2 linked regions of the Spiractinospora alimapuensis genome follow. Each later gene encodes a partner of the first gene's protein in a complex. Links are inferred from orthologs where the notes say so. Each region holds a gene or a part of one and is shown on either strand. Other genes may lie near its edges.

The links.
Region 2: the proteins of secY (region 1) and secA are in contact, whole or in part, in a crystal structure (PDB 3DIN), measured with the Thermotoga maritima proteins. The link is inferred for Spiractinospora alimapuensis from one-to-one orthologs. Residues at the interface, in WP_004081795.1 of Thermotoga maritima: Glu108, Gly109, Glu110, Glu111, Ala236, Glu237, Arg238, Arg239, Ile240, Thr241, Ile242, Gln243, Tyr244, Ala245, Arg246, Arg247, Val248, Thr249, Gly250, Arg251, Arg252, Val253, Tyr254, Gly256, Ala257, Ser258, Thr259, Tyr260, Leu261, Pro262; in WP_004082002.1 of Thermotoga maritima: Glu261, Ala262, Arg263, Lys300, Ala301, Arg302, Thr303, Ile304, Ile305, Leu323, Tyr324, Asp325, Pro326, Val329, Ser330, Tyr333, Ile336, Lys340, Phe345, Val349, Glu363, Phe364, Tyr374, Ser375, Gly376, Gly377, Glu393, Ile395, Thr482, Ser483.

The regions. Positions count from the first base shown.
Region 1 is NZ_CP072467.1:4,222,661-4,237,046, forward strand. Bases 10,433-13,306 are described here. They hold secY (preprotein translocase subunit SecY), read left to right. Parts: upstream 10,433-11,137; coding sequence 11,138-12,475; downstream 12,476-13,306. Other genes in these bases: rplO (50S ribosomal protein L15), read left to right, coding at 10,433-10,832; J4H86_RS19820 (adenylate kinase), read left to right, coding at 12,475-13,131; map (type I methionyl aminopeptidase), read left to right, coding at 13,131-13,306. In the rest of the region: tuf (elongation factor Tu), read left to right, coding at 1-936; rpsJ (30S ribosomal protein S10), read left to right, coding at 1,072-1,380; rplC (50S ribosomal protein L3), read left to right, coding at 1,400-2,050; rplD (50S ribosomal protein L4), read left to right, coding at 2,050-2,718; rplW (50S ribosomal protein L23), read left to right, coding at 2,715-3,005; rplB (50S ribosomal protein L2), read left to right, coding at 3,052-3,885; rpsS (30S ribosomal protein S19), read left to right, coding at 3,898-4,176; rplV (50S ribosomal protein L22), read left to right, coding at 4,246-4,629; rpsC (30S ribosomal protein S3), read left to right, coding at 4,629-5,477; rplP (50S ribosomal protein L16), read left to right, coding at 5,480-5,896; rpmC (50S ribosomal protein L29), read left to right, coding at 5,961-6,218; rpsQ (30S ribosomal protein S17), read left to right, coding at 6,215-6,490; rplN (50S ribosomal protein L14), read left to right, coding at 6,516-6,884; rplX (50S ribosomal protein L24), read left to right, coding at 6,896-7,201; rplE (50S ribosomal protein L5), read left to right, coding at 7,201-7,779; J4H86_RS19780 (type Z 30S ribosomal protein S14), read left to right, coding at 7,790-7,975; and 8 more genes. UniProt on the Escherichia coli protein: The central subunit of the protein translocation channel SecYEG. Consists of two halves formed by TMs 1-5 and 6-10.
Region 2 is NZ_CP072467.1:2,658,033-2,672,902, reverse strand. Bases 4,516-7,873 are described here. They hold secA (preprotein translocase subunit SecA), read left to right. Parts: upstream 4,516-4,820; coding sequence 4,821-7,673; downstream 7,674-7,873. Other genes in these bases: J4H86_RS12165 (winged helix-turn-helix transcriptional regulator), read right to left, coding at 7,799-7,873. Outside these bases: MtrAB system histidine kinase MtrB, read left to right, coding at 1-473; J4H86_RS12190 (LpqB family beta-propeller domain-containing protein), read left to right, coding at 470-2,245; J4H86_RS12185 (Dabb family protein), read right to left, coding at 2,276-2,569; J4H86_RS12180 (ComF family protein), read left to right, coding at 2,692-3,387; hpf (ribosome hibernation-promoting factor, HPF/YfiA family), read left to right, coding at 3,831-4,493; more of J4H86_RS12165, read right to left, coding at 7,874-8,257; J4H86_RS12160 (MFS transporter), read left to right, coding at 8,336-9,526; J4H86_RS12155 (VOC family protein), read right to left, coding at 9,542-9,928; J4H86_RS12150 (alpha/beta fold hydrolase), read left to right, coding at 10,169-11,089; J4H86_RS12145 (SIS domain-containing protein), read left to right, coding at 11,291-12,313; J4H86_RS12140 (TetR/AcrR family transcriptional regulator), read right to left, coding at 12,351-12,935; J4H86_RS12135 (hypothetical protein), read right to left, coding at 13,132-14,058; J4H86_RS12130 (HAD family hydrolase), read left to right, coding at 14,257-14,870. UniProt on the Escherichia coli protein: Required for protein export, interacts with the SecYEG preprotein conducting channel.

The sequences.
Region 1 (14,386 bases):
CACGCGGACTACGTCAAGAACATGATCACCGGTGCCGCGCAGATGGACGGTGCGATCCTCGTGGTCGCCGCCACTGACGGCCCGATGCCGCAGACCCGTGAGCACGTGCTGCTCGCCCGTCAGGTCGGCGTTCCGTACATCGTTGTCGCCCTGAACAAGGCCGACATGGTGGACGACGAGGAGATCTTCGAGCTCGTCGAGCTCGAGGTGCGGGAGCTGCTCACCGAGCAGGACTTCCCCGGCGACGACCTCCCGGTGGTCAAGGTTTCCGCGCTGAAGGCCCTCGAGGGCGACGCGGACGCGGCCCAGGGTGTCCTGGAGCTGCTCAACGCCGTGGACGAGAACGTCCCGCAGCCCGAGCGTCCCGTGGACCAGCCGTTCCTCATGCCGATCGAGGACGTCTTCTCGATCACCGGCCGCGGCACCGTCGTGACCGGCCGCATCGAGCGCGGTATCGTCAACGTGAACGAGACCGTCGACATCGTCGGCATCAAGGAAGACAAGCAGACCACCACCGTTACCGGTGTTGAGATGTTCCGCAAGCTGCTGGACCAGGGTCAGGCGGGCGACAACGTCGGCCTCCTGCTCCGCGGCACCAAGCGTGAGGACGTCGAGCGCGGCCAGGTCGTGATCAAGCCCGGCACGACCACCCCGCACACCGAGTTCGAGGCCCAGGTTGTCATCCTGTCCAAGGATGAGGGTGGACGGCACACGCCGTTCTTCAACAAGTACCGGCCGCAGTTCTACTTCCGTACCACCGACGTCACCGGCGAGGTCACCCTCCCCGAGGGCACCGAGATGGTCATGCCCGGGGACAACACCTCGATGCACGTCCAGCTCATCCAGCCGGTGGCCATGGAGGAGGGCCTGAAGTTCGCCATCCGTGAGGGTGGTCGGACCGTGGGCGCTGGCCAGGTCACCAAGGTCATCAAGTAAGACGGCGCATTGGCGGTCGGACCGCGTGGACGGTCCGACCGCCCGTCATGAACGACGACATCGGGCTGGGGCCACCGCGAGCCTTAATCACGCGGTGGCACTTAAGACACTGAAGCGAAGGACGGCAAGGCCACCATGGCGGGACAGAAGATCCGCATTCGGCTCAAGGCCTACGACCACGAGGTCATCGACAGCTCGGCGCGCAGGATTGTCGAGACTGTCACGAGGACCGGCGCACAGGTCGCTGGCCCGGTGCCGTTGCCGACGGAGAAGAACGTTTACTGCGTTATCCGCTCACCGCACAAGTACAAGGACTCGCGGGAGCACTTCGAGATGCGCACGCACAAGCGGCTGATCGACATCATCGATCCGACGCCCAAGACCGTGGACTCCCTCATGCGGCTTGATCTCCCGGCGGGCGTCGACATCGAGATCAAGCTGTAGGGGACGCACAGACATGGTCATGACAAAGCAGATCAAGGGCATCGTGGGCGAGAAGCTCGGCATGACCCAGGTCTTTGACGAAGACGGCAAGGTTACGCCCGTGACCGTGCTGAAGGCCGGTCCGTGCGTCGTAAGCCGAATCCGTACGCAGGACGCGGACGGTTACACCGCGGTCCAGCTCGGGTTCGGCAACGTCAACCCGCGCAAGGTCAACAAGCCCCTCGGCGACTACCTGCGTCGGCACGAGCTGACCCCTCGGCGTTACTACGTCGAGGTGCGTACGGGTGACGCGGAGGAGTACAGCCTCGGTCAGGAGCTGACCGCGGACCTGTTCGCCGCCGGCGACAACGTCGACGTCACGGGCAAGAGCAAGGGCAAGGGTTTCGCCGGTGTGATGAAGCGCCACGGCTTCCACGGCCTCGGCGCGTCGCACGGTACCCAGAAGAAGCACCGTTCCCCGGGTTCCATCGGGGGATGCGCGACGCCTGGACGCGTTTTCAAGGGAATGCGGATGGCGGGCCGCGCCGGCAACGAGCGCACGACGGTCCAGAACCTGCAGGTGCACTCGGTGGATCCGGAAAAGGGCCTCATCGTGGTCAAGGGCGCCGTTCCCGGCCCCAACCGCGGTCTGGTCGTGGTTCGCACCGCGGTGAAGGGGGCGAGTAACTGATGGCGGCCATCGAGGTCACGACGCCTGAGGGTGCGGCCGGCCGTACCGTCGAGCTGCCCGCTGGGATTTTCGAGCAGCAGGTGAACATCCCGCTGATCCACCAGGTCGTGGTGGGCCAGCAGGCCGCGGGCCGGCAGGGCACGCACTCCACCAAGACCCGCGGCGAGGTCCGCGGTGGTGGCAAGAAGCCGTACCGGCAGAAGGGCACCGGTCGCGCCCGCCAGGGATCGATCCGCGCACCCCAGTTCACTGGTGGTGGCGTGGTGCACGGTCCCAAGCCGCGCGACTACACCCAGCGGACCCCCAAGAAGATGAAGGCGGCCGCGCTCCGGGGCGCGTTGACGGACCGGGCCAACCACGGCCGGATCCACGTCGTCACCGAGTTCGTCGGCGAGGACGTCACCGCCAAGCGCACGCAGACGGCACTGCGCGTTCTGCGGGAGATCACGCAGAACAAGCGGATCCTGGTGGTGCTCGAGCACGAGGACCAGGTCAACCGGCTCGCGCTGCGTAACCTCCCCGAGGTGCACCTGCTGGACGCCGACCAGGTGAACACGCAGGACGTGCTGCTCTCCGACGACATCGTGTTCACGGAGAAGGCGTACGAGTCGTTCCTGCGCCACTGTGAGAAGCGCGCCGGTGGCGTGCGCGAGGAGGCTGCGCAGTGAGGATCGTCGACCCCCGGGACATCATCATCGAACCGGTGATCTCGGAGAAGAGCTACGGGCTGCTGGACGAGAACAAGTACACGTTCATCGTCCGTCCCGACGCCAACAAGACCCAGATCCGTCTGGCTGTCGAGAAGATCTTCGAGGTCAAGGTCACCAACGTCAACACGCTTAACCGCCCCGGGAAGCGCAAGCGCACCCGGTTCGGGTTCGGGCAGCGTCCCGGTACCAAGCGCGCGATCGTGAGCGTGGCAGAGGGCGACCGAATCGACATCTTCGGCACCTGATCCGTCAGGTCCGACTGAGTGTCCCAGAAAGGAATGCGCGAAGAAGATGGGCATTCGCAAGTTCAAACCAACGACGCCCGGGCGGCGTGGCGGTAGCTCCAGCGATTTCGTGGAGATTACCCGCTCCGAGCCGGAGAAGTCGTTGGTCCGTCCGCTCCACTCCAAGGGTGGGCGTAACAACAACGGCCGTATTACCGCACGGCACCAGGGCGGCGGGCACAAGCGCGCCTACCGCGTCATTGACTTCCGTCGCGACGACAAGGACGGCATCCCGGCGAAGGTCGCTCACATCGAGTACGACCCGAACCGTACCGCGCGGATCGCGCTGCTGCACTACGTCGACGGCGCCAAGCGCTACATCCTCGCTCCGGCCGGGCTCGGCCAGGGCGACAAGATCGAGAACGGCCCCCAGGCTGACATCAAGCCGGGCAACTGCCTGCCGCTGCGCAACATCCCCACCGGCACGATGATCCACGCGGTGGAGCTGAAGCCGGGTGGCGGCGCCAAGCTGGGCCGTTCGGCCGGATCCTCCATCCAGCTCCTCGCCAAGGAAGGCGCGTACGCGACGCTGCGGATGCCCTCCGGCGAGATGCGCCAGGTGGAGATCAAGTGCCGCGCCACCGTGGGACAGGTCGGCAACGCCGAGCAGTCCAACATCAACTGGGGCAAGGCCGGCCGCATGCGGTGGAAGGGCCGTCGGCCCACCGTCCGTGGTGTTGTCATGAACCCGGTGGACCACCCGCTCGGTGGTGGTGAGGGCAAGAGCTCCGGTGGGCGTCACCCAGTGAGCCCGTGGGGTAAGCCCGAAGGCCGTACCCGGAAGAAGGGCAAGCCCAGTGACCGGCTCATCGTGCGTCGGCGTAGCAAGAAGAAGCGGTAAGGAGCACGTCCGATGCCACGTAGCCTAAAGAAGGGACCCTTCGTTGACGAGCACCTTTTGAAGAAGGTGCAGGTTCAGCTTGAGAAGGGCAGCAAGAACGTCATCAAGACCTGGTCACGCAGGTCCATGATCATTCCAGAAATGATCGGTCTGACCATTGCGGTTCACGACGGCCGCAAGCACGTCCCCGTGTTCGTCTCGGAGACCATGGTCGGCCACAAGCTCGGTGAGTTCGCTCCGACGCGCACTTTCCGCAGCCACGTTAAAGAGGACCGCCGCAGCCGCCGATAGGTGGCCGTCGACGGACGTCGAAACAGTTGCCATCCCCCCACGGGGGACGAGTTTTGCGAGGGAAGAGCGATGGAAACGAGGGCACAGGCACGGTTCGTCCGTGTTACGCCCCGAAAGGCCCGCCGTGTGGTGGACCTGATCCGCGGGCTGCCCGCAGACGAGGCACAGGCGGTGCTGCGGTTCGCGCCACAGTCAGCGAGTGAACCGGTGGGCAAGGTGCTCGCGAGCGCCATCGCCAACGCCGAGCACAACGACGAGCAGGACCGCGACAGTCTGGTGGTCAGCCGCGCCTGGGTGGACGAAGGTCCGACCCTGAAGCGGATCCAGCCGCGAGGCTTCGGTCGTGCTTTCCGGGTGACCAAGCGAACGTCACACATCACCGTTGTCGTCGCGTCGCCGGACAGCGAGACCGTCGGGGCCTCGTCCACTACGAGCAAGGGAAGGACCCGATAGTGGGGCAGAAGATCAACCCGCACGGGTTCCGGCTGGGCATCACCACCGACTTCAAGAGCCGGTGGTACGCCGACAAGCTGTACAAGGACTACGTCAAGGAGGACGTGGCGATCCGCCGCCTCCTCACCCGGGGCATGGAGCGCGCCGGAATCTCCAAGGTGGAGATCGAGCGCACCCGCGACCGGGTTCGGGTGGACATTCACACCGCCCGTCCCGGCATCGTGATCGGCCGTCGGGGAGTCGAGGCGGACCGGATCCGCGCCGACCTTGAGAAGCTGACCAAGAAGCAGGTCCAGCTCAACGTCCTTGAGGTGAAGAACCCCGAGATCGACGCTCAGCTCGTCGCTCAGGGTGTCGCGGAGCAGCTGTCAAGCCGGGTCTCGTTCCGACGGGCTATGCGTAAGGCAATCCAGGGCGCGATGAAGGGTGGCGCCAAGGGCATCCGCGTTCAGTGTGGTGGACGCCTGGGTGGGGCTGAGATGTCCCGCTCGGAGTTCTACCGCGAGGGACGCGTGCCCCTGCACACCCTCCGTGCCGACATCGACTACGGCTTCTACGAGGCCCGTACGACCTTCGGGCGTATCGGCGTCAAGGTGTGGATCTACAAGGGCGAGGCCCCGCAGACCCGCGCCGAGCGCGAGGCGGCCCAGGCGGCACAGCGTGCCGCCGGCGGTCCGCCGAGCGGTGGCCAGCAGCGTCGTGAGCGTTCGTCGCAGCGTCGTCGTCGTGGTGGCCAGCAGGGCGGTCAGCAGGGTGGAGCCCCGGCTCAGGCGAGCCAGGGATCCGGCCAGCAGGCGTCCGCTCCTGAGGCCGCGGCGAAGCCGTCCTCCGAGGGAGAGGGGAGCTAGACATGCTGATTCCCCGGAAGGTCAAGTACCGCAAGCAGCACCACCCGAGCCTCAGGGGCCGGGCCAAGGGCGGTACCACCATCAACTTCGGTGAGTTCGGCATTCAGGCGCTGGAGTCGGCGTACGTCACGAACCGCCAGATCGAGGCCGCGCGTATCGCCATGACGCGACACATTCGTCGTGGCGGCAAGGTCTGGATCAACATCTTCCCGGACCGTCCACTGACGAAGAAGCCGGCCGAGACCCGCATGGGTTCCGGTAAGGGTTCTCCCGAGTGGTGGGTCGCGCCGGTCAAGCCCGGACGCGTCATGTTCGAGCTGTCGGGTGTTCCGGAGTCGGTGGCCAAGGAAGCGCTCCGTCGCGCGATGCACAAGTTGCCGATGAAGTGCAAGTTCGTCAAGCGCGACACATGGGAGTGAGTGCAGTTCCCATGAATCGTGAAGCACAGTCAGGCAAGTTCGCACAGTGTGAAGTGGAGGCGTGATGGCCAAGTCCCAGACCGCCGAGGAGCTTCGGGACCAGTCCTTGGAGGACCTGGTCGCCAAGCTCAAGGAGTCGAAGGAGGAGCTGTTCAACCTCCGCTTCCAGGCAGCCACAGGCCAGCTCGACAACCACAGTCGGCTGCGTATCGTGCGCAAGGAGATCGCCCGGATCTACACGGTCATGCGTGAGCACGAACTCGGCATCTTGCGACTGGCCGGCGAGTCGGCTGAGGAGACGAAGGAAGAAGCAGCCGAATGAGTGACACCGGTACCGCCGAGGTTCGCAATTACCGCAAGACGCGTGAAGGCTACGTGGTCAGCGACAAGATGGACAAGACCGTTGTCGTCGAGGTCGAGGACCGTGTGAAGCACGCGCTTTACGGCAAGGTGATCCGGCGCACGAAGAAGTACAAGGCTCACGACGAGGCGAACACCTGCGGCGTGGGCGACCGGGTTCGCCTCATGGAGACCCGCCCGATGTCCGCGACCAAGCGCTGGCGCGTCGTGGAGATCCTGGAGAAGGCCAAGTAGCCCAAAGCAAGCATCAGGAGCAGACGTGATTCAGCAGGAGTCGCGACTCAAGGTCGCCGACAACACGGGTGCCAAGGAGATCTTGACCATCCGTGTCCTCGGCGGCTCGGGCCGGCGCTACGCGGGCATCGGCGACACCGTGGTCGCGACGGTGAAGGACGCCTTGCCCGGCGCCGGAGTCAAAAAGGGCGATGTCGTCAAGGCCGTCGTGGTCCGGGCCGCCAAGGAGCGGCGCCGGCCGGACGGCTCCTACATCCGCTTCGACGAGAACGCCGCAGTCCTCATCAAGGATGGTGGGGACCCGCGGGGAACCCGTATCTTCGGTCCCGTCGGCCGTGAGCTGCGGGACAAGAAGTTCATGCGCATCATCTCGCTAGCGCCGGAGGTGCTCTGACCATGTCGGGTTTGAAGATCAAAAAGGGTGACGAGGTCATCGTCATCGCCGGCAAGGACAAGGGAGCCACGGGGACGGTCGTCAAGGCCCTTCCCCGAGAGGACCGCGTCGTTGTCGAGGGCGTGAACATCATCAAGAAGCACAGGCGAGCGAACCGCGCGGGCGGGCAGCAGGGTGAGGTCATCACCCGCGAGGCCCCGATCCACGTCAGCAATGTCGCGATCGTGGAGGACGGCAAGCCCACGCGCGTCGGTTACCGCTTCGAGGAGGACGGGACCAAGGTCCGTATCTCCCGCCGTACCGGTAAGGACATCTGATGACGGTAACAGCCGACGACAGGGCCGCCCCACCGGTACCGCGGCTCAAGGAGACGTACCGCAACGAGATCGTTCCCGCGCTGCGGGACGAGTTCGGCTACGCCAACGTGATGCAGGTTCCCGGGATCGTCAAGGTCTCGGTGAACATGGGTGTTGGTGAGGCCGCCCGGGACGCGAAGCTGATCCAGGGCGCGGTCGCCGACATCTCCCTGATCACCGGGCAGAAGCCGCGGATTAACCGCGCGCGTAAGTCCATCGCGCAGTTCAAGCTGCGTGAGGGCATGCCGATCGGTGTGAACACCACCATCCGGGGCGACCGGATGTGGGAGTTCCTCGACCGCCTCCTCAGCCTTGCGCTTCCGCGAATCCGGGACTTCCGGGGGTTGTCGCCCAAGCAGTTCGACGGTCAGGGCAACTACACCTTCGGGTTGACCGAGCAGGTCATGTTCCACGAGATCGACCCGGACAAGGTCGACCGTCAGCGGGGCATGGACATCACCGTCGTCACGACGGCGACCACCGACGAGGAGGGGCGCAGCCTGCTCCGGCGGCTCGGATTCCCCTTCAAGGAAGCCTGAGGGGAAGAGTATGGCGAAGAAGTCACTGATCGCGAAGGCGAACCGGAAGCCGAAGTTCTCCGTGCGCGCGTACACTCGTTGCTCGCGGTGCGGACGGCCCCGTGCGGTTTTCCGCAAGTTCGGGCTGTGCCGGATCTGCTTCCGGGAGATGGCCCACCGCGGCGAGCTGCCGGGCATCACCAAGTCCAGCTGGTAGCTGGCAGCCGGCGCCCCAGCCGGACACAGACAGAATCAACCGGGTGTTCACCGCGGTATGGCACGAGCGATCGCTCGCGCCCGAACGCGTGAACATCCATGACTACACCGCAGGTCCGCCTCGTGCTAGCGCGGGGGAACGGTTGTGACCGGGAGTGAGATCCCGCAGCGGAAACCGCGGTGAGGAAGGGCCAATCGGCCATGACGATGACCGACCCGATCGCAGACATGTTGACGCGTCTGCGCAACGCGAACTCGGCGTATCACGAGACCGTGAGCATGCCGTTTTCCAAGATCAAGGCGCACATCGCCGAGATTTTGCAGAAGGAGGGCTACGTCCAAGGGTGGCGGACCGCCGAGGCGCCCGTGGGGCAGAACCTTGTGGTCGACCTGAAGTACGGCCCCACCCGGGAGCGCTCCATCGCCGGACTGCGCCGGGTCTCCAAGCCGGGGCTGCGGGTGTACGCGAAGAAGGACAACCTGCCGCGCGTACTCGGCGGCCTGGGCGTTGCCATCATCTCGACGTCCGGTGGACTGATGACCGACAAGCAGGCGAAGAAGAATGGCGTGGGCGGCGAAGTCCTCGCCTACGTCTGGTGAGGGAGGGATTGTGTCGCGTATAGGTAGGCTGCCGATCCCGGTTCCCTCGGGTGTCGAGGTGACGGTTGACGGGCAGCACGTCAAGGTCAAGGGCTCCAAGGGCGAGCTCTCGCACACGGTTGACCATCCGATCATCGTTGAGGTGGAGGACGGCACCATTCAGGTGAGCCGTCCGGATGATCTTCCGGCCACTCGCTCGCTGCACGGGCTGACCCGTGCGCTGCTGGCGAACCTGATCCAGGGTGTGTCCCAGGGCTTCACCAAGACCCTGGAGATCACCGGCGTGGGTTACCGCGTCGTGTCGAAGGGCTCCGGACTGGAGTTCTCCCTGGGCTACAGTCACACGATCCCGATGCAGCCGCCGGAGGGCATCACCTTCCGGGTGGAGAAGCCGACGCTTCTGCACGTGGACGGGATCGACAAGCAGTTGGTTGGGCAGGTCGCGGCCAACATTCGTGCCCTGCGCAAGCCTGACCCGTACAAGGCGAAGGGCGTGCGCTACCAAGGCGAACGGATCCGCCGCAAGGCCGGGAAGGCTGGTAAGTAGGCATGTCGAAGTCCGTGAAAGTGGGGAGCTCCGCTTCCCGCGACGCAGCCCGGGCACGGCGCCACCGGCGGGTCCGCAAGAAGGTGGCCGGTACGCCGGTCCGTCCGCGTCTGGTTGTCACGCGTTCGCTGAGGCACATGGTGGCCCAGGTCATCGACGACGTTGCCGGCCACACGCTGGCTTCCGCCTCGACGATGGACACCTCCCTTCGTTCTGCGACGGCGGAGAAGACCGACAAGGCCCGGCAGGTTGGGGAGCTCGTCGCCGAGCGCGCCAAGCAGGCCGGAGTCACCACGGTCGTGTTCGACCGTGGAGGCCACAAGTACCACGGCCGGGTCGCCGCAGTCGCCGATGGGGCGCGCAGTGGGGGGCTGGAGCTGTGAGCGGAGTTAGCACCCCCGGGCAGGAACTGCCCGTTGACGAGATGAGGGATCACTGATGGCTGCAGCACCGCGGCGCGGCGCCGGCGGCGAGCGGCGGGAGCGCCGCGACGATCGCCGCGGCGGCTCCGCCGACAAGGGTGTCTCTTACATCGAACGTGTTGTGAAGATCAACCGCGTGGCGAAGGTCGTCAAGGGCGGGCGTCGCTTCAGCTTCACCGCACTCGTGGTGGTGGGCGACGGTGACGGGATGGTCGGTGTCGGTTACGGCAAGGCCAAGGAAGTTCCCGCCGCCATCGCCAAGGGTGTCGAAGAGGCCAAGAAGAACTTCTTCAAGGTCCCGCGGATCCAGGGCACCATCACCCACCGGGTCCAGGGCGAGGACGCCGCCGGAGTCGTGCTCCTGCGGCCGGCCGCTCCCGGTACCGGTGTTATCGCCGGTGGTCCGGTGCGTGCGGTTCTGGAGTGCGCGGGTATCCACGACATCCTCAGCAAGTCGCTGGGGTCGTCCAACCCGATCAACATCGTGCACGCCACCGTCGCCGCCCTGCGGGGTCTGAGCCGTCCGGAGGAGATCGCGGCCCGCCGTGGTCTTCCGCTGGAGGAGGTCGCCCCGGCCGCCATGCTGCGCGCACGCGCGGAAGCGAAGGCGGTCTAGCCATGGCGCAGTTGAAGATTACGCAGGTCCGTTCCTCCATCGGTGGGCGGCACAACCAGCGCGAGACGCTGCGGACGCTCGGCCTCGGGCGTATCGGCAAGTCCGTCACGCGTGAGGACCGTCCCGAGGTGCGCGGACAGATCAACGTCGTGTCACACCTGGTCGACGTCGAGGACGTGGCCGGTGACAGTGCGGAGGGAGGTCGCTAATGAGTGAGAGTCCGCTCGACGAGCCGCTCAAGCTGCACCACCTGCGTCCCGCCGAAGGAGCCAAGAAGGCGCGGATCCGTAAGGGTCGCGGCGAGGCTTCCAAGGGCAAGACCGCTGGCCGCGGAACAAAGGGAACCAAGGCGCGGTCCACCGTGCCGGTCGGTTTCGAGGGTGGCCAGATGCCCCTGATCCGGCGGATCCCGAAGCTCAAGGGGTTCAGCAACCACCTGTTCAAGGTCACCTATCAGGTGGTCAACCTGGACAAGATCGCTGAGCTCTACCCGGACGGTGGCGAGGTCACCGCGGCGGGGCTGGCGGAGCGGGGCGCAGTGCGCAAGAACCACCGCGTGAAGATCCTGGGGACCGGGGACATCTCGGTCGCGGTCCAGGTCAACGTGGACGCTGTGTCGAACTCGGCCCGCGAGAAGATCACCGCTGCGGGTGGCAGCATCGCGGAGTCCTAGGCATGATCCACCCTCTGGACGCCGGCGGCTCACCCTGATTGAAGGGTGCAGAAGCCGGCGTCCAGTCGTATGGGCTGCTAGGGTCGGTTCGATGGTTCCTAACTCCCCCGCACTCGGCACTTCCGGTGCCCGTGGTGTGGGGTGTGGGTGATCCATCGATCCAGCACCCCGGAGGCGTGGGCGGCCACTCACGCTGACCGTGTCCCCATGGCCAGGTAACTCAAGGTAATGAGAGCCCCCGACGATCCCGGATCGGCCGCGATGCCGTCAGGCGATCCCGTAGCCGGTGCCGCACAGGAGGAGACGTGCTAGGTGCGTTCGTCCGTGCGTTCAGCACGCCCGACCTGCGTAACAAGCTGCTGTTCACCCTGTTTATCCTGACGCTGTTCCGGCTCGGCTCCGTGGTGCCGGCCCCTGGGATTGACTCGGTCGCGATCAGCCAGTGTGTGTCCGACGTCCGAGCCGCGGACGAGACGGGGCTGTACTCGCTCCTGCACATGTTCAGCGGTGGGGCGCTACTACAGCTGTCGATCTTCGCGCTGGGCATCATGCCCTACATCACCTCCAGCATCATCCTGAACCTGCTGACGGTGGTGATTCCGCGCCTGGAGGCGCTGAAGAAGGAGGGCCAGAGCGGCCAGGCCAAGATCACGCAGTACACGCGTTATCTGACGCTGGCGCTCGCCGTCCTGCAGTCCACCAGCATCGTGGCGACCGCCCGAACGGGGCAGCTCTTCGGTGGCGCACAGGGGCCCTGTAACCCGCAGGACTACATGCCGTTCCTCGGCACGCCCAACGAGCTGATGGCCACCATCACCATCGTGGTCGTGATGACCGCCGGAACCGCCGTGATCATGTGGTTCGGCGAGCAGATCACCCAGCGTGGGGTCGGCAACGGCATGTCGCTGCTGATCTTCACCGCGATCATCGCGATCTTCCCCGCCGAGATCAGCCGGATGTGGGCGGAGGAAAGCCCCTGGATGTTCGGCATCATCATCGCCGCGGGCCTCGCCCTGATCACCGGTGTGGTGTTCGTCGAGCAGGCGCAGCGCCGGATCCCGGTGCAGTACGCCAAGCGGATGGTCGGGCGCCGGATGTACGGCGGCAGCTCCACCTACATCCCGCTGAAGGTCAACCAGGCGGGTGTGATCCCGGTCATCTTCGCCTCGGCGATCCTCTACCTGCCGCAGCTCTTCCTCGGGTTCGTGGGGCCGGAGTCCGACGGCTGGTTCGCCCGGACCCTGACGACCTACTTCAACCCCGCCGACACGCACCCGGTCTACCTGACGACGTTCTTCGTGCTCATCGTGGGCTTCGCGTTCTTCTACGTGTCGATTATCTTCAACCCCACTGACGTCGCCGACAACATGAAGAAGTACGGTGGATTCATCCCGGGTATTCGTCCGGGGCGACCCACTGCCGAGTACCTGGAGTACGTGCTCGCGCGGCTGACGACCCCTGGTGCGCTGTATCTGGCGTTTATCGGTGTGTTGCCGATGGTGGCTTTGGGGGCGTCGGGAGCGTCCGCCAACTTCCCCTTCGGTGGCACAAGCATCCTGATCATGGTCGTTGTGGGGCTGGACACGGTGAAGCAGATCGAGAGTCACCTCCAGCAGCGGAACTACGAAGGTTTTCTGCGATAGTGCGAGTTGTACTGGTAGGACCTCCAGGGGCCGGCAAAGGCACCCAGGCACAGATCATCGCCGAGCGGTTGGCGATTCCGAAGGTGTCCACCGGCGACATCTTCCGGGCCAACATCAGCGGCGACACCGCGCTTGGGCAGCGGGCGAAGGCGTACATGGACAAAGGAGACCTCGTTCCGGACGAGGTCACCAACGCCATGGTGCGCGATCGCCTCGCGGAGGACGACGCGAAGAACGGGTTTCTGCTCGACGGGTTCCCCCGCAACGTGCAGCAGGCCGAGACGCTGGACACCATGCTCAGCGACCTCGCGACCGAGCTGAACGCCGTGCTGGAGCTCGTCGTCGACGAGGACGAAGTCGTCCGGCGTCTGGAGGGGCGGCGCACGTGCCGTAAGTGTGGGCACGTGCACCATCTCGACTACGACCCGCCGAAGACCGAGGGCGTCTGTGACGTCTGTGGCGGCGAACTCTTCCAGCGCGACGACGACCGTCCCGAGACGATCCGCCGCCGCCTGGAGGTCTACCGGGAGCAGACCGCTCCGCTGGTCGACTTCTACGACCGGCGTGGGCTCCTGGTGCGGATCGACGCGATCGGCGCGGTCGAGGATGTCACGCGTCGCGCGGTGAAGGCGCTGGGCGTGGGCGAGGCCTCCTGATGTTCCGCAAGGGGCGGTCCAAGGTCGAGGTGAAGACCCCAGCGCAGATCGACCTGATGCGGGCCGCTGGGCGGGTCGTCGCCGCCACGCTCGACACCCTGCGGGCCGAGATCCGCCCGGGCATGACCTCACTGGAGCTGGACCGGATCGCCGAGGACTCGATTCGGTCCGCTGGGGCGGTGCCGTCGTTCAAGGGCTACCACGGCTTCACCGGGTCCATCTGCGTCTCGGTGAACGAGGAAGTCGTCCACGGCATCCCCAGCCAGAGCACGGAGTTCCGGGACGGGGACCTGGTCTCCATCGACTGTGGCGCCATCCTGGACGGCTGGCACGGGGACTCGGCGATCACCGTCGCGATCGGCGGCGGAACCGAGGCCGAGCGCGTCGCCATGTCGGTGTGCGAGGAAGCCATGTGGCGCGGTATCGCCGAGATGCGTCCCGGGAAGCGCCTCGGGGACATCGGCCACGCGATCGAGACCTACATCCACTCCCAGGGCGACTTCGGGAACGTGGAGGAGTTCGGCGGGCACGGCATCGGGACGCAGATGCACATGGAGCCGCACGTGCTCAACCACGGCAAGGCCGGCAAGGGGATCAAGCTCCGCGAGGGCATGTGCCTCGCGATCGAGCCGATGGTCACCATGGGCACCGAGGTCGTGGTCCAGCTCGACGACGGCTGGACCGTCGTGACGCAGGACGGTGCGAAGTCCACGCACTTCGAGCACTCCGTCGCCATCACCGCGGACGGACCGCGTGTGCTCACCGCACGCGCGGAGAACCGCCAACGCATCAGCGAGCTCGGGTTCGTCGACTCCGGCTGGTGACGTCACCCTCCACCAAGGTCGTGCGATGTCGTGACTTTGGTGGAATTGCGTGACCCCCTTCCAGCGTTGAAGATGGCGTTATGAACAACCCCGACGTGCGTGCCTCCGACGCCGACCGCGACCAGGTCGCCGAGGTGCTTCGGGAGAACTACGCACAGGGGCGGTTGGACGGCGAGGAGTTGCAGGAGCGCCTCGAGGTCGTCTACGGGGCACGGACGCTGGCGGACCTCGTGCCGCTCACGCGTGACCTTCCCGCCAGCGACCTCAGTACCGTCGGTCGGGAACTGGAACCGCGGCCCGCCGCGGGGCCCCTGGCCCGTCAGGAATCCTCGGTCCTCCGCCACCCCGCCGTGGTGGTCCCGTGGACGGTGTGGGGCGGCGTCAACCTCATCAGCTTCTCGGTGTGGGGGATCCTCGCCCTGTCGCTGGAG
Region 2 (14,870 bases), 1.6 Mb from region 1 along the record:
TCGACGTGCGACGCATCAACCGCATCCTGCGCAACCTCATCGTCAACGCCGTCGAGCACAGCGAGAACAAGGACATCGTGGTGGCCGCCGCGGCCGACGCGCACGCGGTCGCCGTGGCCGTCCGCGACTTCGGGGTGGGGCTGCGCGAGGAAGAGGCCCAGCTCTGTTTCGACCGTTTCTGGCGCGCTGACCCGGCGCGGACCCGCACCACCGGCGGCACCGGGCTGGGGCTGTCCATCGCCAAGGAGGACGCCCAGCTCCACGGCGGATGGCTGCAGGCGTGGGGGTCGCCCGGCAAGGGGTCGCAGTTCCGCCTCTCGCTGCCGCGTACCCACGGCAGCGTCCTGGAGGGCTCGCCCCTGCCGCTGGCCCCACCGGAGATCTCCCTCACCCAACCCGCTTCCAGTTACCAGACGCCCGTACAGGTGGACGTCGACGCGACGCCGTCGCGCACCGGAGAGGAGGCACAGTGATCCGAACCCGGCGTGGGCGTGGTGTGGTGGCGGTGGCGTGCGCCCTCGGGGTGCTCACCGGCTGCGCCAGCATCCCGACCAGCGGTCCCGTCTCCCAGGGCCAGGCCCACCTGGACCCCGATGACCAGGGCGACCCCTTCGTCCGCCTCGTCCCCGTGCCTCCCCAGCCCGGCGTGACCCCCAGCGAACTCGTGCGCGAGTTCCTCGCCTCCATGGGCAGCTTCGAGAACGAGTTCCGGGCCGCGCGCGCCTTCATGACCCCCGACCAACAGTCCGAGTGGCGCCCGGACGACACCGCCCTGGTCTACGACGGCCAGGAGCCCATGGACATCGACGTCGTGGAGATGGACGAGGACGAGGGAACCGCCGAGGTCGTCCTCAGCGCCAACCAGGTCGCCACGGTCGCCGCCGACGGACAGTTCCGCACCGCGAACGAGGGCGCCCAGGTCGAGGCGACCCTCGCGCTGGAGCGGGTCAACGATGAGTGGCGCATCGCCGCCCTCCCCGACGAGCTGCTCCTGAGCAGTCACGACGTCGAACGCGCCTACCGCTCCCTCAACCTCTACTTCTTCGCGCCGTCGGGAACGCTCGTCCCCGACAACGTGCTCCTGCCCCAACACTCCACCGAGGACCTCGTCCACCAGCTCACCAACCACCTGCTGGCCGGCCCCACCGACTGGCTCGCCCCGGCGGTGTCCACCTCCTTCCCCGCGCACCTTCAGATCGCGACCGCCTACCAGTCCGGACAGTTGACGGTGGACCTCGGCGGCGAGGTCGAGGAGGCGTCGGGCGAACAGCGTTTCCAGATGGCCGCCCAGCTCGCGTGGACACTCAAGCAGTTGCCCGAGGTCCAGGAGTTCCGGATGCGGGTCGACGGGGAGGACATCAACATCCCCGGCGCCGGCAGCGGATGGCTCGAGACCGCCGATCCCGCCTGGAACGGCGTCGACCCCTCCGGGCTGCCCGAGGGCGCGCCCGGGTATCTCGCCCGGGAGGGCGCCCTGGTGCGGTTCGACGAGGACCTGCAGGAGACCCCGGTCGAGGGCGAGGCGGGCACCGGCCACGTGCCCGTGGAACGCTACGCCGTCGACCTCGACGAGGAGCGGGTCGCCGGCGTCGCCGTGGGCAAGGAGGAGGTGCTCGTCGCCGACATGGCCGAGGGTGCCGACTTCGAGCAGGTGCTCGCCGACGGTACCTACGGCGCGTTGTCGTGGGACGCCGAGGGCGACCTGTGGGTCGTGGAGGACCGCTCCGAGGGCGAGGACGAGGAGGTCACCAGCCAGGTCTGGCTCCTGCGCGACGGCACCGACCCCGTCCGCGTCAACGCCCCCGAACTCGAGGACGCCGAGATCCCCCAACTCCGAGCGTCCCGCGACGGCAGCCGCGTCGCCGCGCTCGTCCGTGACGGCGAGGAGACCCAGTTGGTGATCGGTCGCGTCGTTGACGACGGCGACAGCGTCTTCCTGGGCGAGTTCATCCCGCTGGCGACCGACCTCGACGAGTACCAGGACGTCGCCTGGCGTACCGCCGACCAGCTCGCGGTGCTGGGCCGCAGCGGCAGGGGCGCCATGCAGGCCTATCTCGTCTCTGCCGGCGGCGGAGTCGAGTCCACCAGCGCCGGAGCCGTCACGGGCGCCGGCATGATGGGCATCGACGCCGCACCCGGCGTCCCCATCCTCGCCGGCGTCGACGACGGCCACGTCTGGCTCACCAACGACCGCCTCATGTGGCAACGCGTCGCGGAAGGCAGCCGACCGGTCTACCCGGGGTAGGGGCGGCCGGGGCGCGGGACATGTCTCGGGCTAGACGGAGAACTGTACGGCGGCGCGGTCGGCGGCCATGGTGCGGAGGATGGTGACCACGGCCTGGTGTTCGGGGTGGTCGCGGTAGGTGACGAAGTCCTCAACGCTTGCGGTCTCGGCGACGATGGCGAAGTCGAAGTTGCCGGAGCTGATCCCGAGGTCGGGGCCGTAGGAGTAGGCGCGCAGGACGTCGATCAGTTCGGGGAGTTTCTCCAGACGACTGGTGAGTTCGGCGATCTGGTTCTCCGTGACCTCCGGAGTCCAGCGGAACAGGACGGTGTGTCGTAGACCCATGGGCAGAAACCTAACGCAGCGGCCACCCGTGCCGCGTGGTGGGTCCCGACTGGGGTGGGGAGTCCGTCCACAGGATGTGTCGCGCGCTGGCGGGCGCGCCCCGGGCCGCCCACCGTGGGGGTATGCGACTCCACCTTCGTCCACGTCTCGCGCTTCTCTCCGGGTTCGCCGAGTTGCTGTGGGGCGCGCGCTGTCCCGGCTGCGGGCGCGCGGGGTGGATGCTGTGCCCGGACTGTCGGGACGTCCTTGGGGCGGCGCCCCGGATGTGCGCGCCTCGGGCCGGGGGCCCCTCCTCCTGGGCCCTGGGGCCCTACGCCGGCGCCCTGCGTGAGCTCGTCCTCGCCATGAAGCGCGACGGGCATCGGCACGTCGCCACCGCGGCCGGGGAGGCGTTGGGAAACGCGGCGCTGCCGGCGCTGCTTCCCCGGGGCGGGCGGGTGGCGCTGGTTCCGGTGCCCGGCCGGCGGACGCGGCCGGCGGGCAGGCACACCGACCCGGTGCGGACCCTGGCCCGGTCGGCGGCCACCGTCGCCCGGTCGCGGGGGTGTGCGGTGCGGGTGGCGGACGTCCTGCGGTTTCGCCGCGTTCCCCGGGACCAGGTCGGGCTCTCCGCCGCGGAACGCGGCGCGAACCTGCGCGGGACGATGACGCTCAAGGGCGCGGGGCGCCGTCTGGCCCGTGGACGGGACCCCGACGTCCGCGTCGTCCTCGTCGACGATGTCGTGACGACCGGCGCCACGCTCCGCGAGGCCGCGCGTGCCCTGCATGGTGGGGGATTCGATTCGTGTGGCGCGGTGGTCGTGGCGGAGCGCATGTGACCAGTGGGCCGTTACCCCTGTTAATCGGCGCGATCTGCGACTAGCGTTCCAGGTATGGCACCCGCCTGGGTCCGTGGTTGCGTCGAGTGGGACGCCGGCATCGCCGGCCGTCGCACTGGCAAGCCGATGCCAGCCGCAGGCGAAACGGCCCACGTAAGGCGACTTTTCGTCGACCGATCACGGTGCGGCTTAGATGTAAGCCCTGCCCTGGACCAGGGGTCCGATACCCCTGGGCTCGGGAGAAGGACAGTAGTGGCCATGAAGCGCCGCGGGATCCTCAGCAGGCGAATGTGGGGACGAAGACCAGGTCGGCCAGGCGGGTGCATGTTCGCTCCGGATGTGCGCGGGTACTTCGGGTATACGGCATCGACAACTCGAGAGGACGCGAAGCTTTCCGGGCTTGTTGCCCGAGGATCCGCCAGTTGTGCGATGAAGGGGGACATGTGGACATCATCGTCAAGGGTCGGCGCGCGGAGGTCAGCGACAAGTATCGGCGCTACGTCGAGGACAAGCTGGCCAAGCTCTCCAAGTGGGAGCGCAAGGGAATGACCATCGATGTGGAGGTGTCCAAGGGCCCGAACTCGCGGGTTCAGGACGAGCGGGAACGGGTGGAGCTGACGATCCACTCCGTGGGGCCCGTGATCCGGGGAGAGGCTTCGGCTCCCGACCGCTACGCCGCGCTCGACGCCGCTTTGGAGCGCGTCGAGAACCGCCTTCGCCGCGTGGTGGACAAGCGCAAGATCCACCGAGGCAACCACACCCCCGTATCGGTGGCCGCCGCCACCCGCCACCTCTCTGGAGACCTGGACCCGGCGCCGGCCGCCGTCCCCGGGCAACAGGAGGCGTCGACGCTCGAGGAGCCTGGCCCCTCCGCCCGGCGTCACCATGTCGACGGCGAGGTCGAGCTCGACACCCAGGGGGACGGCCCGGTCATCGTGCGCGAGAAGGTGCACCGCGCCAAACCGATGAGCATCGACCAGGCGCTCCACGAGATGGAACTCGTCGGTCACGACTTCTATCTGTTCCACGACGAGGAGAAGGACGCGCCCAGCGTCGTCTACCGGCGCAAGGGTTTCGACTACGGAGTGCTCCGACTGGTTGACTGAGTCACCTCCCTCATGAGTGTGGCCACCGCGCCGCGGTGAGCGGCGTGCGCGTGCCGGTCGTCCGGCGGCGAGCGTCGTCGGACGACCGACACGTCCGGTGTGGCCTGGGTCGTTCGGGTTCGTCGGGCCGTGGCACGGGGGCCGGTACTCGCCCATGTCCCGGCCGCCGGGAATTGTTCGCGCGTGATTGTTCCGCGCACGCGCGGTTCCGATTCCCCAGAGCACGGTTGACGGCGCGTAATGTGGCGCGGCTCCCCTACGATGGAAAGCTAGGAACGACACGCCAGCGGGTGTGCGGGCCACGACTCTCCCGAGGAGCGACACCAAGTGCCAGCCATACTCGACAAGATCCTGCGTGCTGGTGAAGGCAGGGTCCTGCGCAAACTCAACCGGATCGCGCAACAGGTCAACGCGATCGAGGAGGAGTTCACCGAGCTCAGCGATGGCGACCTTCGCGAGTTGACGAGTGAGTTCCGCTCGCGGTTGAACGATGGCGAGAGCCTGGACGACGTCCTGCCCGAGGCGTTCGCCGCCGTCCGGGTCGCGGCGCAGCGGACCCTGGGTCAGCGCCCGTTCGACGTGCAGCTCATGGGCGCCGCCGCGTTGCACCAGGGCAACATCGCGGAGATGAAGACCGGTGAGGGCAAGACCCTGACCTCCGCGCTCGCCGCGTACCTCAACGCCCTGCCCGGCAAGGGCGTGCACATCGTCACCGTCAACGACTACCTGGCCCGTCGTGACGCGGAGAACATGGGCCGGATCTACAACTTCCTCGGTCTGACGGTCGGCGTGATCCACCCGGAGATGACCCGGGCCGAGCGCAAAGAGGCCTACGCGTCCGACATCACCTACGGGACGAACAACGAGTTCGGCTTCGACTACCTGCGGGACAACATGGCCCGCGCGCTGGAGGACTGTGTCCAGCGCGGCCACGTCTACGCGATCGTCGACGAGGTGGACTCCATCCTCATCGACGAGGCGCGTACCCCGTTGGTCATCAGCGGCCCCGCGGAGCAGAACTCCCGCTGGTACACCGAGTTCTCCAAGATCGCGCCGAAGCTGCGGGACACGGTCGACTACGAGGTCGACGAGAAGAAGCGCACCGTCGCGATCACCGAGGCCGGGATCGAGAAGGTCGAGGACACCCTCGGCATCGACAACCTGTACGAGTCCTCCAACACCGCGCTGGTGAGCTTCCTGAACAACGCCATCAAGGCGAAGGAGCTCTTCCGGCGGGACAAGGAGTACATCGTCAAGGACGGTGAGGTGCTCATCGTCGACGAGTTCACCGGGCGAGTGCTCCGTGGCCGTCGGTTCCAGGAGGGCATGCACCAGGCCATCGAGGCCAAGGAAAAAGTGGCGATCAAGAACGAGAACCAGACTCTCGCGAAGATCACCCTGCAGAACTACTTCCGGATGTACGACAAGCTGGCCGGGATGACCGGTACGGCCATGACCGAGGCCGCCGAGTTCAGCCAGACCTACAAGGTCGGCGTCGTCGAAATCCCGACCAACAAGCCCATGGTCCGCTCCGACGAGCGGGACATGATCTTCAAGACCGAAGAGGCCAAGTTCCAGGCCATCGTCGAGGACATCGAGGAGCGCCACGAGAAGGGCCAGCCCGTTCTTGTCGGCACCACCAGCGTCGAGAAGTCCGAGATGCTCTCCCGCATGCTCACCAAACGCAAGATCCCGCACGAGGTGCTCAACGCGAAGAACCACGCCGGTGAGGCGTCGATCATCGCGCGGGCGGGTCGGTTGGGCGGCGTCACGGTGGCGACCAACATGGCGGGTCGCGGTACCGACATCATGCTCGGCGGCAACCCCGAGTTCATGGCGAACGAGGAGCTGCAGGCCCGGGGGCTGACCCCGCTGGAGACTCCGGAGGAGTTCGAGGCGGAGTGGCCGGCCGCGCTGGAGAAGGCCAAGAGCGAGGTCGAGTCCGAGCACAAGCAGGTCATCGAGGCCGGTGGTCTGTACGTGCTGGGCACGGAGCGGCACGAGTCCCGCCGGATCGACAACCAGTTGCGCGGCCGCTCCGGTCGCCAGGGGGACCCGGGGGAGTCGCGGTTCTACCTTTCGCTGCGCGACGACCTGATGCGGCTGTTCAACAGCGACCGCGTCGAGATGATCATGGACCGGTTGAGCATCCCCGATGACCAGCCGATCGAGTCCAAGACCGTCACCCGGGCGATCCAGACCGCACAGGGCACCGTCGAACAGCAGCACATGGAGGCCCGCAAGAACCTCCTGAAGTACGACGACGTGCTCAACGAGCAGCGCAAGGTCGTCTACAAGCGGCGCCGGGAGATCCTCGAGGGGGCCAATCTCAAGGAACAGGCGCTGGACCAGATCGAGGACGTGCTCGGCGGCTACGTCGACTCCGCCACGAGCGTCGGCGACCCGGAGGAGTGGGACCTCGACAAGCTGTGGACGGCGTTCGAGCAGGTCTACCCGATCACCTTCACCCACGAGGAGCTGGTCGAGCAGAACGGCGGCTCGATCAACGCGTTGACTCCGGACATCATCCGGGATCGGGTCATCGAGGACGCGGAGCACGTCTACGACGCGCGTGAGGAGGAGTACGGCTCCGAGATCATGCGCAGGCTTGAGCGCAGCATCCTGTTGCAGGTGCGGGACCGTAAGTGGCGTGAGCACCTCTACGAGATGGACTACCTCCAGTCCGGTATCGGGCTGCGGGCCTATGCCCAGCGCAACCCGCTGATCGAGTATCAGCGGGAGGGCTTCGACATGTTCAAGGAGATGCACGAGGCCAGCAAGGAGGAGTCGGCGTCGCTGCTCTTCCAGACCCAGGTCCAGATGCCGGGGCAGGAGCGGACCATCACGGCCGCCAGCGCCGCGAGCACCGCCGTGGCCGTAGGATCCCTGGCCAGCACGGGCGGCTCCGCGACCGGAACGACCGAGGCCCCCACGGCGGCTGAGGACGGCGTCGTCATCCCGGACGTCGACGCCGAGGGCCACCCGGAGGAGCTGGAGTACTCCGCTCCCGACGAGCAGGGTGACATCGAGCGGCACACCGAACCGGCGGACCCGGACGCGGCGGCCCAGCAGGGCGCCACCAAGGTCGACACGCTGCCCAAGGTGAACCGTAACGACCCGTGCCCCTGCGGCTCCGGCAAGAAGTACAAGCGTTGTCACGGAGACCCCAAGACGCGCTGATCGACGTGGTGGCGGGGCCGGCGGGAGTCTTGCCGCCGGCCCTGTGTGCGTTCGGGGCCGTGGGGCACGCTCCACCCGATCCGGTCCCGTGGCGCCGCCAGGCGGCGAGGTCTGCGGCGCCGTGTTCAGTTCGCCCGTTGGACCGTCGTCGTGTCGACGTCCACGGGGATTCCGTGCGAGTCGGTGGGGCGCAGCTCCGGCAGGGGCACACCGCTCTCGTCGACGAGGAGCGAGTGCCCCTCGTCCCGCGCGAACGCGTGCCGTTCGCCCCACTGGCGCAGGCTCACGATGGTGGTGAACAGGTCCCGGCCCGCCGCGGTGAGGGCGTACACCTGCCGGCGGCCTGACGGTGCGGAGTGCCGGTCGAGGATTCCGCGCTCGACCAGGTGCCGCAGGCGTCGCGTGAGGATGTTGCGCGCGATCCCGGTGCGGTGCTGGAAGTCGGTGAAGGCCCGCGCGCCGTCCATGGCGTCGCGGATGATCAGCAGGCTCCACCGGTCACCCACCAGGTCCAGCGTGCGCGCGACCGGACAGTGGGGGTCCGTCCAGTCCATGCCGTCGGCGTGGGTCGTCCCCTCGGTCATCACCCCTCCTCAACGGTTGCGGTTTGAAACCATTCTGCCCTAGCCTCCAAATGGTTTCAATGTGCAACCAATTGGAGGATGGTCGTGAGTCTGACGTTCGGCCGCAGGATGTTGCTCGCCGTGGTGTGCGCCGTCGCGGTCGCCACCATCTACGTGTCCCAACCCGTCCTCACGCGGGTGGGCGGCGACCTCGGGGTCGCCGAGGGGGACCTGGGATGGATCGTCACGGCCGGTCAGCTCGGCTACCTCGTCGGCCTGGTCCTGCTCGTCCCGCTGGGCGACATCTTCGACCGGCGCGCGCTCATCGCCGGACACCTGCTCCTCGCCGCGACCGGAACCGTGCTCACCGCCGTCGCCGGCCAGTACTGGCTGCTCCTGGTCGGCCTGGTCCTCGCCGGCCTCTTCGCGGTCGTGGTCCAAACCACGGTCGCCTTCGCCGCCGACCTCTCGGCGGAGGCCGAGCGAGGACGCACGATCGGAGTCGTCACCTCGGGCGTCATCATCGGCATCCTCGGTGCGCGGGTGGTCGCCGGAGCCCTAGCCTCGCTCCTCGGGTGGCGGGCGGTCTACGTGACGCTCACCCTGCTCCTCGTGGCGCTGACAGCGCTGGTATTCCGGCTCCTCCCCGCCGACCCACGCTCCGCCCGGGCGCCCTACGGCCAGGTCCTCGTGTCGCTCCGGCTGCTCTTCCGGGACCGGCTGTTCCTCTCGCGCGGGCTGATCGCGTTCTTCCTCTTCGCCTCCTTCGGGACCCTGTGGAGCGGCCTGGCACTCCCGCTCGCGGCGGCGCCGTGGCATCTCGACACCGCCCAGGTCGGACTCCTGGGAATCGCCGGACTCGCCGGCGCGCTCGGCGCCGTCCGGGCGGGACGGTGGGCCGACGCCGGGCACGCCCACCTGGTCACCGGTGGCGCGATCGTGCTGCTCGCCGCCTCGTGGCTCGCCTCCGGACAGGCGGCCTGGTCGCTGTGGCTGGTCGTCGCCGGCGTCGTCGTGCTCGACTTCGCGGTGCAGGCGGTGCACGTCAGCAACCAACACGTGCTCACCACGGCCCACCCGCACCGTACGAGCAGTGTCATCGGTGGGTACATGCTGTTCTATGCCCTCGGCTCGGCCCTCGGCGCGGTCGCGACCACCACGGTGTACGCCAGTCACGGGTGGGCGGGGTCCAGCGTGCTCGGTGCCGGCTTCGCGCTGTGCGCGCTCGTCGTCTGGGGAGCCGCACGTCACGCCGCCACCGGCGCCCGAGCCGCGGATGCGTCCGCGTAGCGGTGTCGCGGCCTCTCAGGGGTGGCGGGAGGCGAGGACGCAGAACTCGTTGCCCTCCGGGTCGGCAAGGGTCACCCAGCTCTGCTCGCCCTGTCCCACGTCCGCGTGGCGGGCGCCGAGGGCCAGGAGCCGGCGAACCTCGTCGGTCTGGTCCCGGTCGACGGGGTTGAGGTCGATGTGGAGCCGGTTCTTGACCGTCTTGCCCTCGGGGACACGCGCGAAGGTGAGGGCGGGCGGCACCGGCCCGGGCCGCGTACGTCCCTCGGGGACCGCGGACGAACCAATGATCACCAACCCGTCCTCCGATTCCTGGACCTCGTAGTCGAGGACCGCGCACCAGAACTCCGCGAGGGAGACGGGATCGGCGCAGTCGATGACGAGCTCGGTGAACTTGCTGGTCACTTCGGATCCTCCTCGGTCGGTGGGAAAGAGGGGGCTGGGGCCATCGGTTGGCCTGTCCCCCGTGCGGGGGACAGGCACGTGTCCACTGAGTGGTGATGTCCCCGGGGCGCCACATCCGTAGCGTTGTCACCCAGTTACGGCGCTCCGTTCGCGGGGCGCGGCCACCGGGGCACCCGTCCGGCGGTCGCCTCGGCACCGGCGCCTGTGTCTCCCACATCCCGAACCCCTCCTGGAGTCATCATGCCCCGCGCTCTCCGTGCGACCGCCCTGACCGCACTGTGCCTCTCCGCCGCCGGCCTCACCGGTTGCTCGGAGCTGTCCGAGGCGCGGTCCGACCTGGAGGAGGCCGCTGATGACGTGGAGTCGGCGGCGGAGGAGCTCGCGAACGAGGGGCAGTTGTTCACCGGAACGAAGATGCTGGACGTCGAGGGAGGGGCGGTCCAGGTCTCCTGCTCCGGCACTCCCGCCGACGGCCGTCCCGTCATCCTGCTGATGGCCGGCATGGGGGACGGGTTGGACACCCTGGTCGACTTCCAGGAGACGATCGCCGAGGAGGAGCGCGTCTGCTCCTACGACCGGTTCGGTGAGGGGGAGAGTGACGAGCCCGCCGGGCCCCAGAGCATCGCCGACGCCGGAGGAACACTCAGCGAGGTCGTGAACGACGTCGCCGGCGACGACACCCCGGTGGTCCTGGTCGGCCACTCGCTCGGCGGCCTGATCGCCGCCCGCCACGCCCCCGACGACGATCAGGTCGCCGGACTGGTGCTCCTGGACGCCACCTCCCCGACCATGATCGACGACATCACCGGGGTGATTCCCGAGGACGCCACCGGCGAGGGCGCCGACGTCCGGGAGCAGAATCTCGCCCTCTTCGGCGGTGAGAACCCCGAGGCCATCACCATCGACAGCGACCCGGCGGTCCGGTCCGCCGGGGACATTCCCACCGAGATCGTCCAGCACGGCGTCCAGTACCTCGGTGAGGTTCCCGAGTACGGCGACGAGCTCGAGCGGGTGTGGAGTGAGGGCCAGGAGCAGTGGACGGCGGTCTCCAGCGCCAGCGAGCTCAGCACCGCCGAGGAGGCCGGCCACTACATCCACGTGGACCAGCCCGACGCCGCGCTCGGGGCGATCGAACGCGTCACGGAGCAGGTCGCCCGCTGACCACCGCCCACCGGGGGACCCCGCCGGGCATGTGCCGAGTGACACGGCACGTGCCCGGCATTCACGTTTCCAGGTCCGACCAGCGCGGACCGCGCGTCGGGGGCCGGAGTGTGGGGTGGGGTGCGCGGGTAGGCAACCGGCATGTCCTAGGCTGATCCCAGTGGTCTAGACCAGCCCCCAGGAGAGTCGATGCCTACGTTCATGAGTGCGGAGATCTCCGCGCAGCCGGCCGTGCTCCGCGACACGGTGGACAGCCTGATGGCACAGCGCGAGGAGATCGCCGCCTTGGCTCGTTCGACGCGCCAGGTGCTCTTCATCGCCAGAGGGTCCTCCGACAACGCCGCCGTCTACGGCAGCTACCTCATCCAGGCCCATGCCGGGCGGCTCGCGACGCTGGCGTCCCCGTCGATCGCCACCACGTATCAGGCGCGGGTCGACCTCTCCGGGGTCCTGGCCGTCGGCCTCTCCCAGTCGGGTGAGACCGCCGAGATCGTGGACACACTCGCGTGGGCGCGCGACTGCGGCGCCCGAACCCTCGGCATCACGAACGGTCCCGGATCGACGCTCACGGAGGCCGCCGAGCTCACGCTGGTCACCCGCGCCGGCCCCGAGGTCGCGGTTCCCGCCACCAAGACCTACACGACCCAGCTCGCCGCCCTGGCCGTTCTGGCGCTCGGCCTGGGCGCCGAGCTGGACCCCGACGCGCTGCGGGCCATGCCCGACGCCGTCGAGGACCTGCTGGCCAAACCCACCGCCTCCGTCGACCGTGTGGTCGAGCGCCTCAGCGACGTGCACGGCGCGGTCATCTCCGGGCGCGGACTGGCGTTCTCCACCGCGCTGGAGGCCGCCCTCAAGCTCAAGGAGGCCTGCTACCTCCACGCCATGGGCCTCTCCTACGCCGACCTCCTCCACGGGCCGATCGCCGTGGTGGACCAACAGACCCCCGCCATCCTGGTGGCGGCGAACGACGGCCCTACGGTTGAGGGCACCGCACAACTCGCCCGCCGGGTGGTCGCCGCGGGTGCTCCGGCCTTCGGTATCGGCGGCGGCGCGGCACTCGCCGATGCCTGCGACCTCGCCATCCCCGGCCCCGACCTCCCCGAGTGGTTGGCGCCCATCGGCCTCATCGTCCCCGCCCAGCAGCTCACCGAACGCCTCGCCCGCCGTCTCGGCCATGACCCCGACACCCCGCGTGGCCTGAACAAGGTGACCCAGACGTCCTGAGTCGGACCGCGCGGCGCTGGGCGGCCAAGTGCCTCCGCTACGGCGCCGTCCGTTCGGGCAGGGACGCCAGCAGGGCCTCGGCGTTGGTCCGCGCGTGGAGGGCGGACGTTGGGTCGCCGTGGATCGCCGCCAGCGACGTCGCTCCGCAGACGAGGACGTGGAGCTGCATGGCCAGCGCCGCGGGGTCCGGAGCGGTGGTGTCCGCGGCCAGGGTGTGCAGGTGCTCGCGGATGGCGCTCATGTGCTTGCGCACCGCACGTCCGATGGCGTCGGTCCCGCCGAGCTCGCCGAAGGCGTTGTTGAAGACGCAGCCCCGGAACTCAGGAAGCTGGTACCACGTGTACAGCCAGTCGAACACCGACAGGATGCGTCGCTCCGGAGTCGGGGGAGTGGCGGTGTGCGCGCGCAGCGCGGCGCGGGCCTGGTGGTCACGACGGCGAAGATACGCCTCCACCAGCTCGGCCTTGGACGGGAAGACCCGGTAGATCCGCTTCAGCGGGATCTGCGAGGCGTCCCGGATCTGGTGCATGCCCACCGCCTGTATGCCGTGGGCATAGAAGAGCTCGTCGGCTGCGTCAAGTACTCGCACGCCATCGTTCCTGGTCGCAGCGATGGTGGTCATGACTTCCCTCCCACGGCCCTTGAGAATGATCGTTCTCGATTGTACGGTCGTTGATTGAGAACATGTGTTCTCGAGCCTTGGCTGGGATGGGCGGTCATCTGAACTGGCGGAGGGACGCTACGCGCGGGCCCTTCGGGACGGCCAGGACGGGACGGCCGCCCCCCGGTCTTGACCGGCTGAGCCCCCCAGCGGTTAGTCAGTGGTCGTGCTCCTCATCGTCATGCTCGTGGTCGTGGTCGTCGTGCTCCTCGTCGTGGTGCTCGTGGGCCAGTGGTTCCATTCCGACGGCGAGCAGGTCGGAGGGGGCGAAGTCGAGTACACGAACCCGGTCCGTCTCCAGACCGTCCCGACTGACATCCACCTCCACGATCGTCCGGGTGGCCGCGTCACTGACGTAGACGTGGTTCTCCGCGGCGGCGATCGTGGCGCCTCCCTCCTCGCCGTCGACGGCGCCCGTGACCCGCTCTGACCCGGAGATCTCGCCCGATTCGGGGTCGATCGTGTGCAGCGTTCCGTCCACGGTCAGCGCGAGCGCCTGTTCCCAGTACGGATCCCATGTCGCCGCGGCGACCTCGTCCGGGAGTTCGACCGACAGCTCAGTCCCCTCCGGTGGGTGCACCGTGACCGTGGGGCCGTCGACGGACTCGATGGCGGTGGCGTCGAAGGGGTCGTCCTCGGACGTCTCCCGTGCCTCCGTCACCTCGTCCTCGTCGGCGACGAGCGCGGGGTCGCCGTTGTCGGGGTCGAGGTGGCCGCCGTGTGGCTCCCACCGGATTCCCGTGTCCAGTACGGTGTCGTCGCCCACCAGCACCTGGGACCCGTCGGCGTCGACCGAGGTGAGGTCGAGTGGCCCGGTCACGTCGAAGCTGTCAAGCGGCTCACCGGTGGACACGGCGATCACGTGCACCTGTCCGCCCGCCTCGTCGGCGACGACGAGGCGCGGCTCCGCGGACCCGTGGGCGTCGGACTCCCGCGGTTCCCAGGTGTCCTCGACCTCCGTGGATTCCTGCTCCTCGACATCCGTGGTCTCGGCTGGGGCGTCCTCGTCCGGGCTGGTGGTGGAGCAGGAGGCGACCAGCGCGAGTGCTGGTGCCAGGGGCGCGAGCCGTGCGCTGCGACGCATGGGACTCCAATCTGAAATGAAAACCATAATCATTGATAGCAGATCGATGATATGCGCGAAACGGGGAGATCCGTACGGAATCTCCCGTTGGTGCCGCTCGTTGGCCGGAGGGCAGCCGTACGCGATACCCCAGGAACCCCGAGGTTGGACAGCGGGGGAACCGGGAAAACTTCGGTACCCCGAGACAGAGGGAGGACCATGACCGCGACCTACCGTGGGATCATTACCGACTGGGGCGGGGTGCTCACCCCGCCGCTCCGCGAGGGCATCGGCCAGTGGCTGGAGCGCGAACGGATCGACGTCGACCATTACCTCGGCGTCGTCAGGGAGTGGGTGGAGACCGCCTACGGCGACGTCCAGAACCGCCCCAGCAACCCCGTCCACCTCCTTGAGCGCGGCGAGATCGACCCCCGGGAATTCGAACGCCTGCTCGCCGCCGAGCTCCGCCTCGTCGACGGCGGCGTGGTTCCGGCCGAGGGCATGCTCGACCGGATGTTCCACGGCTTCCATCCCGTGACCGAGATGTACGACACCCTCCGCGCCGCCCGCGCGAGCGGACTGCGGACCTGTCTGCTGTCCAACTCCTGGGGCAACTCCTACCCCCGTGACCTGTTCGACGCGACGTTCGACGCCGTGGTCATCTCCGGCGAGGTCCGGATGCGCAAGCCCGAGCCGGAGATCTTCTCCCACGCTCTGGAGGCGGTTGGGCTCCCGGCGGAGGAATGCGTGTTCATCGACGACGTCGAACACAACATCGTGGCCGCGGAGGCCCTGGGCATGGTCGGTGTCCTGCACCGCACGCCCGCCGAGAC